2 regions of the Comamonas sp. E6 genome follow, and region 1 is predicted to be linked to the other one. Evidence: riboswitches for the same ligand, from Rfam matches in the RefSeq annotation. Region 1 holds a riboswitch; the other holds the start of a gene.
What was found. Region 1 has a riboswitch for S-adenosylhomocysteine ahead of metH (methionine synthase). Riboswitches for the same ligand answer to the same signal wherever they lie in the genome.

Region 1 (4,919 bases):
CATCAGCCGTGATCAGGCGCGGGGCCTTGTTGGGTGACTCGAAGTTGGCGACCTCGCTGCCTTCGCTCACCGTGGGAGCATCGGCGCGCAGTTGCTCGGACTCGGTCAGCGGCTGGGCCAGCTGATGGCGCGTGATCAGCCGCTTGGCCAGCGGTCCACCCAGCAGGCCGCCGATGACCAAGCCGAAAGTGGCGCAGGCAATGCCCAGGGTGGTGGCTCCCGTGAGACCGTATTGGTTTTCCAGCACCGAGCCCCAGGCTCCGGCCGTTCCGTGGCCGCCTACCAGTGTGATGGAGCCTGCGACCAGGCCGATCAACGGGTCCAGTCCCAGCACGGTGGCCAGGCTTACGCCCACGATGTTCTGCATCATGATGAAGACGGCAATCACGCCCAGGAAGATGAACAGCGCAGAGCCGCCCTCACGCAGCTTCGCGAAGTTCGCACTCAGGCCGATGGACGAGAAGAACACCAGCATGAAAGCCGACTGCAGACTGCCCTCGAAGCTCAGCGCCAGTCCCGTGGTCTGATGCAGCATGAAGATGATGGCCGCCACGACCAGGCCGCCGGAGACAGGCTCGGGAATATTGAAGTCGCGCAGAAAGCGGATATGTCTTGTCATGAGCTTGCCAAGCATGAGCACAAGCACGGCCATGATGAGGGTGTAGTACGCGCCGAAGGTCACGTTCATAGGATCTCCTGGGTGTTCCATGCGAGGGCTGAATGGCCTGCCTGGTCATGGCTGGCAATCGGCTGTGCACGGCTGAGCACATGGACCAGACATTTGCTGTCGATGGTGCCAAAGACTCAAAGATAGGGGCTGTAGGTGCTTGTCCACTCATGGCAGGCGGCCCCGTCGGTGCCGGGCTGCCTGAGAGCAGGAAAGCGATGTGCGCCATTCCTTGCGGATGCGCACCATGCCGGGAATATGCTTGAAATGAGATGGTTGCATTCGTGTTTTGCGAAATTACCTTTTGCCCTGCTCCTGTTTTTGGGGTGTGGAAAGTCGAATCTGCTATAGCCGTTCGCAAAGAGCTATCCTGCACAGCTGCGGGGCAAAGCGCCTTGAAGCCCCGATTGCCCGCCCTCGCCGTAGAATGACGGGCTTCACCCCGAGGAGCGCTGCAGCCGGTCATCCCAGAGATGTTTGACCCGTCAGGCTCGGGGTCGCAGATCAGGTTGACGATCTGCTGGCACTCACAACGGCGCTCACCTGTTTTCGATTCTGTTTCTGGTTTTCACACAGGTGAGCTGATGTCCGCTGCTACCCCTTCCACTGCCATTCCTCCCATGCGCCTGTCGGGCCTGGAGCCCGTCTTCATCGGCGATGAGACGCTGTTCGTCAACGTGGGCGAGCGCACCAACGTCACCGGCTCCAAGGCCTTTGCGCGCCTGATCCTCAACGAGCAGTACGAAGAGGCTCTGGCCGTGGCGCGCCAGCAGGTGGAAAACGGCGCCCAGGTGATCGATGTGAACATGGACGAGGCCATGCTGGACAGCAAGGCCGCCATGGTGCGCTTTCTGAACCTGATTGCCTCCGAGCCCGATATCGCCAAGGTGCCGGTGATGGTGGACAGCTCCAAGTGGGACGTGATCGAGGCCGGTCTGCGCTGCCTGCAGGGCAAGGGCATCGTCAACTCGATCTCCATGAAGGAGGGCGTCGAGGAGTTCAAGAAGCACGCCAAGCTGGTCAAGCGCTATGGCGCTGCCGCCGTGGTGATGGCGTTTGACGAAAAAGGCCAGGCCGACACCTTTGCGCGCAAGATCGAGATCTGCGAACGAGCCTACCGCATTCTGGTTGACGAAGTGGGCTTCCCGCCCGAGGACATCATCTTCGACCCCAACATCTTTGCCGTGGCCACCGGCATCGAAGAGCACAACAACTACGGCGTCGATTTCATCGAGGCCGTACGCTGGATCAAGCAGAACCTGCCCGGTGCCAAGGTCTCTGGCGGCGTCTCCAATGTCTCGTTCTCGTTCCGTGGCAACGACCCCGTGCGCGAGGCCATCCACACGGTGTTCCTCTATCACGCGATTGCGGCGGGCATGGACATGGGCATCGTCAATGCCGGCATGGTCGGTGTGTACGATGACCTGGAGCCCCAGCTGCGCGAACGCGTGGAGGATGTGGTGCTCAACCGCCGCCCCGATGCGGCCGAGCGCCTGCTGGAGATCGCCGACAGCGCCAAGGGCGCGGCCAAGGACGACAGCAAGAAGCTCGAGTGGCGCGGCACGCCCGAGGCACCGAAGACTGTGGGTGAGCGTCTGTCGCACGCCTTGGTGCACGGCATCACCGACTTCATCACCGAAGACACCGAAGAGGCCTACCAGCAGATCGTGGTGCAGGGCGGCGGTCGCCCGCTGCACGTGATCGAAGGCCCGCTCATGGACGGCATGAATATCGTCGGCGACCTGTTCGGCGCCGGCAAGATGTTCCTGCCCCAGGTGGTCAAGTCCGCGCGCGTGATGAAGCAGGCCGTGGCCCACCTGGTGCCCTATATCGAGGAAGAGAAGCGCCAGCAGGAAGCGGCGGGCCTGGACGTGACCAGCAAGGGCAAGATCGTCATCGCCACCGTCAAGGGCGATGTGCACGACATCGGCAAGAACATCGTCACCGTGGTCCTGCAGTGCAACAACTTCGAAGTCATCAACATGGGCGTGATGGTGCCCTGCCACGAGATCCTGGCGCGTGCCAAGGCCGAGGGCGCGGACATCATCGGCCTGTCGGGACTGATCACTCCCAGCCTCGAAGAGATGCAGTATGTGGCCGGCGAGATGGACAAGGACGACTACTTCCGCATCAAGAAGATTCCGCTGCTGATCGGCGGCGCGACCTGCTCGCGCGTGCATACGGCCGTGAAGATTGCCCCCAAGTACGACGGCCCTGTGGTCTATGTGCCCGATGCCTCGCGCTCGGTCAGCGTGGCGCAGAGCCTGCTGGGCGACGGCAAGCAGGCCTATCTGGACGAGCTGAGCGCCGACTACGACAAGGTGCGCACCCAGCATGCCAACAAGAAGAAGACGCCGCTGTGGACGCTGGAGCAGGCCAGAGCCAATGCCGCCGTGGTGGGCCATGCGCCTGTGGTGCCGCGCACCCTGGGCCGCCGCGTGTTCAAGAACTTCGACCTGGCTGAAATTGCCCAGTACATCGACTGGGGCCCGTTCTTCCAGACCTGGGATCTGGCGGGTCCCTACCCGGCCATCCTCGACGATGAGGTCGTGGGCGTGGAGGCGCGCAAGGTGTTGGCCGATGCCAAGCTCATGCTGCAGAAGATCATTGACGGCCGCTGGCTGCAGGCCAATGGCGTGATGGGCCTGTTCCCCGCCAATCGCGTGGGCGACGACATCGTGTTCTACACCGACGAATCGCGCAGCCAGGTGCTGACCACCTGGTACGGCATGCGCCAGCAGACCGAAAAGCAGGCCGTGGACGGCCCGGATGGCCGGCCCGTGATGCGCCCCAGCCGCTGCCTGGCCGATTTTGTGGCCGCCAAGGAGTCGGGCATTGCCGACTATGCCGGCCTGTTTGCCGTGACCGCCGGCATCGGCGCCGAGAAGAAGGACAAGGAATTCGAAGCCGCGCTAGACGACTACAGCGGCATCATGTTCAAGGCCCTGGCCGACCGCCTGGCCGAAGCCTTTGCCGAGTGCCTGCACCAGCGCGTGCGCAAGGATCTGTGGGGCTATGCCGAAGACGAGAACCTGAGCAACGAGGAGCTCATCAAGGAAGCCTACAAGGGCATTCGCCCCGCGCCCGGCTACCCTGCCTGCCCCGATCACACGGCCAAGATCGACCTGTTCAAGGCGCTGCAGGCCGATGAAATCGGCATGACGCTGACCGAGAGCCTGGCCATGAACCCGGCATCCAGCGTGAGCGGTTTCTACATCGGCAACCCCGAGGCCAGCTACTTCAACGTGGGCCAGATCGGCGAAGACCAGCTCGCCGACATGGCTCAGCGACGTGGCATGGATGTCGAGGAACTGCGCCGCTATCTGGCGCCGAATCTGGGCTGAACCAGCTTCGAGATCGCACTTCGCAAATGAAAAAAGCCAGGGTCGACCCTGGCTTTTTGGTTTGGAGAGCGTTGCTCAGAGGCGTTGCTTGAGCACGGGGGCGAGCGTGGCACGCAATCGGCCGCCGGGCTCCTCGGTCTCGGTCGCACGGATTTCCAGCGAGCGTTCCACCATGCCTATATGTTCCAGCAGCAGCGCCTTGGCACCCTCGGTGTCGCCGCGTTCCAGGGCGGCCACGATGCGTTCGTGCTCGGCGCAGGACTGGCTGGCGCTGTGCGTGGATTGGTAGAGCGTGGCAGCCAGGGTGGTGCGTGCCGTCAGATCGCGCAGCGTGTCGGCCAGGAGCCTGTGGCCCATCTGTTCGGCCAGGCAGACATGGAAATCCGCAAGCAGGAAGGCACGCGTGGCGCTGTCCGCCCCGGCGATGGCTTTCTGCTCCTGGGCGATATGGCGGCGCAGTCTGGTGATGACGCGCTGCAGCGGCTTGCCGGCTTCCTGCAATATGCCGGTCTCGATGATTCGCCGTGCAGAGAATGCATCCATGGCCTCGGCAGCCGAGGGCTGGACCACGTACCAGCCCCTGCGGGCCTGGACCTGGACGAAGCCGCGAGCCTGCAGTTGCATCAGCGCTTCGCGCACCACGGTGCGGCTGACGTCGAAATTGTTGGCAAGCTCCTGCTCTCCCAGCCGCTCCCCGGGTGCCAGTTTCTGGGCCAGGATGGCTTCGACGACGCGTTCCGCGATGTGCTGTGGAGAGGCAGGAGTCATTGCTTGGTTCAGTGGCTGGAGTGAGGGATGGGGACTACGACAGGCGGCACGATAGCAGATGCATGGTCTTCTTCTTCGGTCAGTGGCTCGGCCTTGCCGTCAAGTACCGCATGGGCACGTTCGCGGTCGATGTCTCCCTC
Region 2 (4,919 bases), on a different contig from region 1:
CAGTGCTCAAGACCCTGGCGCTGGCGGCGCGTCTGGGCGCGGACACGGCCACCATCCCCGGCGCCCATGTGGCCCAGGCTCTGGTGGACTTTGCGCGTGAGCGCAATGCCAGTCATCTGGTGCTGGCGCGTGTGCATGAACCTTTGAGCCGCTGGCTGCGCTGGCGTGCCCCCAGCCTGTCCGAACAGATCGCTGCGCTGGATCCAGGCCTGGACGTGCTGCTGCTGTCCGTCAAGCAAAGCAAGAACGAGAGCACCTTGCGATTGCCGGCGGCGCGTGAAAAGAACATTCCGTGGAAGGGCTATGCGGGTGTGACCCTGGCTTGCCTGGCCGCTACAGCGGTGGCGGAGCTGCTGCTGCGAGTGTTCGATCCGGCCAATGTGGTCATGCTTTTCCTGCTGGTGGTGGTGCTGTCCGCCGTACGCTGGGGACGCGGCCCCGGAGCATGGGCGGCCCTGCTGTCGGTGCTGCTGTTCGATTTCTACTTTGTGCCGCCGCGCAACTCCTTCAGCGTCAACGATACGCAATACCTGTTCACCTTCAGCCTGATGCTGGGTGTGGCCCTGGTCTGCGGCCAGCTGACGGCGCGGCTGCGCCACGAGGCGCGCGTGGCAGCAGAGCGCGAAAGGCGGGCCGGCGCGCTGGCCAGGCTGGCGCGTGACCTGTCGGGTGCGCTGACGCAGGAGCAGGTCACGCAGATCGCGCTGACTACGATTTCAGGCGTTTTCGATGCCCAGACCGGGCTGCTGGTGCCCGATGCCGATGAGCGCCTGCAGCTGGCGCCTGGCAGCGAAGCTCAGATCGACACCAGCGTGGGTCGCTGGAGCATGGAGCATGGCCAGATGGCCGGCCATGGAACCGATACCCTGGCAGCTGCGCCGGCACTTTATGTGCCACTGATGGCGCCCGTGCGCTCGCGCGGCGTGCTGGTACTACAGTTGCGTGCGCCGCAACGATTGCGAGTGCCCGAGGAGCGCCGTCTGCTTGAAGCCTGTGCCAGCCAGATTGCCCTGGCATTGGAGCGTGTGCATTTTGTGGAGGTGGCGCAGCAGACCCAGATCGCCATGGAGGGCGAACGCATGCGCAACACCTTGCTCTCGGCCGTCTCGCATGATCTGCGCACGCCGCTGACGGGCATCCTGGGCGCGGCCCAGGCGGCCTTGCCCCATGCGCCGCAGGGGCCGGCGCACCACATGCTGGTGCAGATTCGCAATCAGGCACAGGCGCTGCAGCAACTGGTGGACAACCTGCTGGCCATGGCGCGCCTGCAGCAAGGCGGCGTGCAGCTCAAGCGTGAATGGCTGCCGGTGGACGAACTGGTGGGCAGCGCGCTGGCGCAGATGCGCGAGCGACTGGCCGCTCATGTGCTGCAGACCTCGCTGCCGGCCGATCTGCCCTTGCTGCAGCTCGATGCCGTGCTGATGGAGCGTGTGCTGGTCAATCTGCTGGACAACGCCATCAAGTACACGCCCGAAGGCACGACGATCACCGTGGCAGCCAGCGTGGCCGACGGCGACTGCGTGCTGAGCGTGCAGGACGCAGGGCCGGGTCTGCCCGTGCATCTGTCGGCCGAGCAACTGTTCGAGCCGTTCACGCGTGGGCAGGCGGAGAGTGCCGTGTTCGGCATGGGGCTCGGCCTGGCTCTGGCTCAGCGCATCGTGCAAGCCCATGGCGGCAGATTGCGGGTTGCACAGGCAGATCCCGGTCCGGGCACCATTTTCAGCGTACACCTGCCCGTGCCCGAGCAGCCGGCCATGGACGAATGAGCCGACAATCCCGTGCATCACATGCAAATCCGAACATGACAAGCGCCGCACCCCGCATTTTGCTGATTGAAGACGACGCCAGCATCCGCCGCTTTGTGCGCCTGGCATTGGAGGACGAAGGCTGGCAGGTGTTCGAGTCAGAAACCGCCAGGCGCGGCCTGATCGAGGCCGCCAGCCGCCAGCCCGACGCCGTGGTGCTGGACCTGGGCCTGCCCGATGCCGATGGCAAGACCGTGATTGCCGAGCTGCGCGCCTGGAGCCAGTTGCCGATTCTGATTCTGTCCGCGCGCGAGCGGGAAGAAGAGAAGGTGGCGGCGCTGGACGCCGGTGCCGACGACTACCTGACCAAGCCCTTTGGCGTGCCCGAGCTGCTGGCCAGGCTGCGCGTGATGCTGCGCCGCCGCCAGCAGGCGTCGGCGTCAGACAAGCCCGGCAGCTGTGCGCGTTTCGGTGCGGTGGTGGTGGATCTGGCGGCGCACGATGTCAGGCGCGACGGAGTGGCAGTGCACCTGACGCCCATAGAGTTCCGCCTGCTGGCGGCCCTGATTGCCGGCCATGGAAAGGTGCTGACGCATCGCCAGTTGCTGCTGCAGGTCTGGGGGGCGGAGTATCTGGACCGTCCTCACTATCTGCGCGTGCACATGGCCAATCTGCGCCAGAAGATAGAGAGCGATCCGGCCCAGCCCCGGCATCTGGTAACCGAGTTGCAAGTGGGTTATCGCTTGGTGGGACTGGAAGGCTGATTCCTTTATAATCGCCGTCCATCCGAGGAGCGTTGCAGCGTTCCCCAGCCAGCCATGAGCTGGTCTGCGCGGGGCGTGAGGCTCGGATTTCATCCCGCAACGACGCTCGCCCACGCTTTCTGTGCGGTGAGCCGGTTTATTCCCCCTCTGCTGCAGAACGTGGTTTTTCATTCAAGATTTGGAGAAAACCATGAACGCTGCCGTGCGCTTCAACCCCGCTGATTCGGCCATTACCGATATTTCCCTGGCTGCCTGGGGCCGCAAGGAAATCAGGATCGCCGAAACCGAAATGCCTGGTCTGATGGCCGTGCGCGAGGAGTTCGCCGCTGCCCAGCCCCTGAAGGGTGCGCGCATCACCGGCTCGCTGCACATGACCATCCAGACCGCCGTGCTGATCGAGACGCTGACGGCTCTGGGCGCGCAAGTGCGCTGGGCCTCGTGCAACATCTTCTCGACCCAGGACCACGCTGCTGCCGCCATCGCCGAAACCGGCGTGCCTGTCTACGCCATCAAGGGCGAGTCGCTGGAAGACTACTGGAATTACACCCACTCCATCTTTGAATTCGGCGCTGCCGGCACCGAAGGCGAAGGCCCCAACATGATCCTGGACGACGGCGGCGACGCCACCATGCTCATGCACCTGGGCAAGCGCGCCGAGAAGGACCTGTCCGTGCTGGCCAACCCCGGTTCGGAAGAAGAGCGCATCGTCTTCGCCGCCATCAAGGCCAAGCTGGCCGTGGATCCCACCTGGTACAGCCGCAAGTCGGCCCAGATCATGGGCGTGACCGAAGAGACCACCACCGGCGTGCACCGCCTCAACGAAATGTCGGCCAAGGGCACGCTGCTGTTCCGCGCCATCAACGTCAACGACTCGGTGACCAAGTCCAAGTTCGACAATCTGTACGGCTGCCGCGAATCGCTGGTGGACGGCATCAAGCGCGCCACCGACGTGATGATCGCCGGCAAGGTGGCTTGCGTGGCCGGCTATGGTGACGTGGGCAAGGGCTCGGCCCAGGCGCTGCGCGCACTGTCGGCCCAGGTCTGGGTGACCGAGATCGACCCCATCAACGCCCTGCAGGCCGCCATGGAAGGCTACAAGGTCGTGACCATGGAATATGCTGCCGACAAGGCCGATATCTTCGTGACCACCACCGGCAACAAGGACATCATCCGCCACGAGCACATGGTTGCCATGAAGGATCAGGCCATCGTCTGCAACATCGGTCACTTCGACAACGAAATCGATGTGGCTTCGATCGAGAAGTACAAGTGGGAAGAAGTGAAGCCCCAGGTGGATCAGATCGAGTTCCCCGACGGCAAGAAGATCACCCTGCTGGCCAAGGGCCGTCTGGTGAACCTGGGCTGCGCCACCGGCCACCCCAGCTTCGTGATGTCCAACTCCTTCGCCAACCAGACCCTGGCGCAGATCGAGCTGTTCACCCGCCCCGACGCCTACGAAGTGGGCAAGGTCTATGTGCTGCCCAAGATCCTGGACGAAAAGGTCGCCCGCCTGCACCTGAAGAAGGTCGGCGCCATGCTGACCGAACTGAGCGACGAGCAGGCCGCTTATATCGGCGTGAGCAAGCAAGGCCCTTACAAGCCTGAAACGTATCGCTATTAACTCCCCCTTAGGCGCTTTGCGCCTTCCCCCTCTCTGGCTTCGCCGGAGGGGGACGACAGCCTCGCTGCGAGGCGGCTCTTGCTCGCTGTCCCTTGTTTGGTGTGCGCCAGTATTGGGGCTGTGTTGATTTATTTGATAGCTTCTTGCGCTTGTCGTATCTTGATTTCAGATGAATTTCTGTCTGAAATTAAGACAGGGTAAGCGCAGGCAGCTATAAAAAAACAGATTATCTTGCCTGCAGCGTATGGCTGCGGTTGATTTCAAAGGAAGCGACGCTATGCGCGCAGATGTTTTTTTGGTTGAAGCAGGTCATGCTGCCACCCGTTCCCAGGCCCAGCGCCTGATTGCCTCGGGTGTGGAGTGGCGCCTGACGCCGCTGGCGCCATGGAAGAAAGTGGCCAAGAACGGCGATGACATTCCTGCCGGTGCCGAGCTGCAGCTGCTGGACGCCGCCGAGGCCAAATACATCTCGCGCGGCGGGCTCAAGCTCGAAGGCGCGCTGGCCGCGACCGGCCTGAGCGTCAAGGGCTTGCGCTGTCTGGACGTAGGCCAGAGCACGGGCGGCTTCACCGATTGCCTGCTGCAGGCCGGTGCGACCCAAGTCATCGGCCTCGACGTGGGCCACGGCCAGCTGCACGAGCGCCTGAAGAATGACGAGCGCGTGGTCTGCGTCGAGGGCTTCAACGCCCGCGCGCTGACGCCCGAGCTGCTGGAGAAGGCCTGCGACGAGGCGCTGTGCGAAGTCATCGAGGAAGAAGAGGACAACGACACCCAGCCCGTCGCCCCCTA

Region 2: another riboswitch for S-adenosylhomocysteine. It lies ahead of ahcY (adenosylhomocysteinase); the one in region 1 lies ahead of metH (methionine synthase).

Annotation. Positions count from the first base shown of each region.
Region 1 is NZ_BBXH01000007.1:408,200-413,118, forward strand. Features, by position in the region: gene gltS (sodium/glutamate symporter) at 1-688, opposite strand, end outside; S-adenosyl-L-homocysteine riboswitch at 1,106-1,215, shown strand; gene metH (methionine synthase) at 1,252-4,011, shown strand; gene CSE6_RS06155 (GntR family transcriptional regulator) at 4,087-4,779, opposite strand; gene CSE6_RS06160 (C4-dicarboxylate transporter DctA) at 4,788-4,919, opposite strand, start outside.
Region 2 is NZ_BBXH01000005.1:68,234-73,152, forward strand. Features, by position in the region: gene CSE6_RS01380 (sensor histidine kinase KdpD) at 1-1,766, shown strand, start outside; gene CSE6_RS01385 (response regulator) at 1,802-2,509, shown strand; S-adenosyl-L-homocysteine riboswitch at 2,528-2,624, shown strand; gene ahcY (adenosylhomocysteinase) at 2,700-4,130, shown strand; gene CSE6_RS01395 (TlyA family RNA methyltransferase) at 4,408-4,919, shown strand, end outside.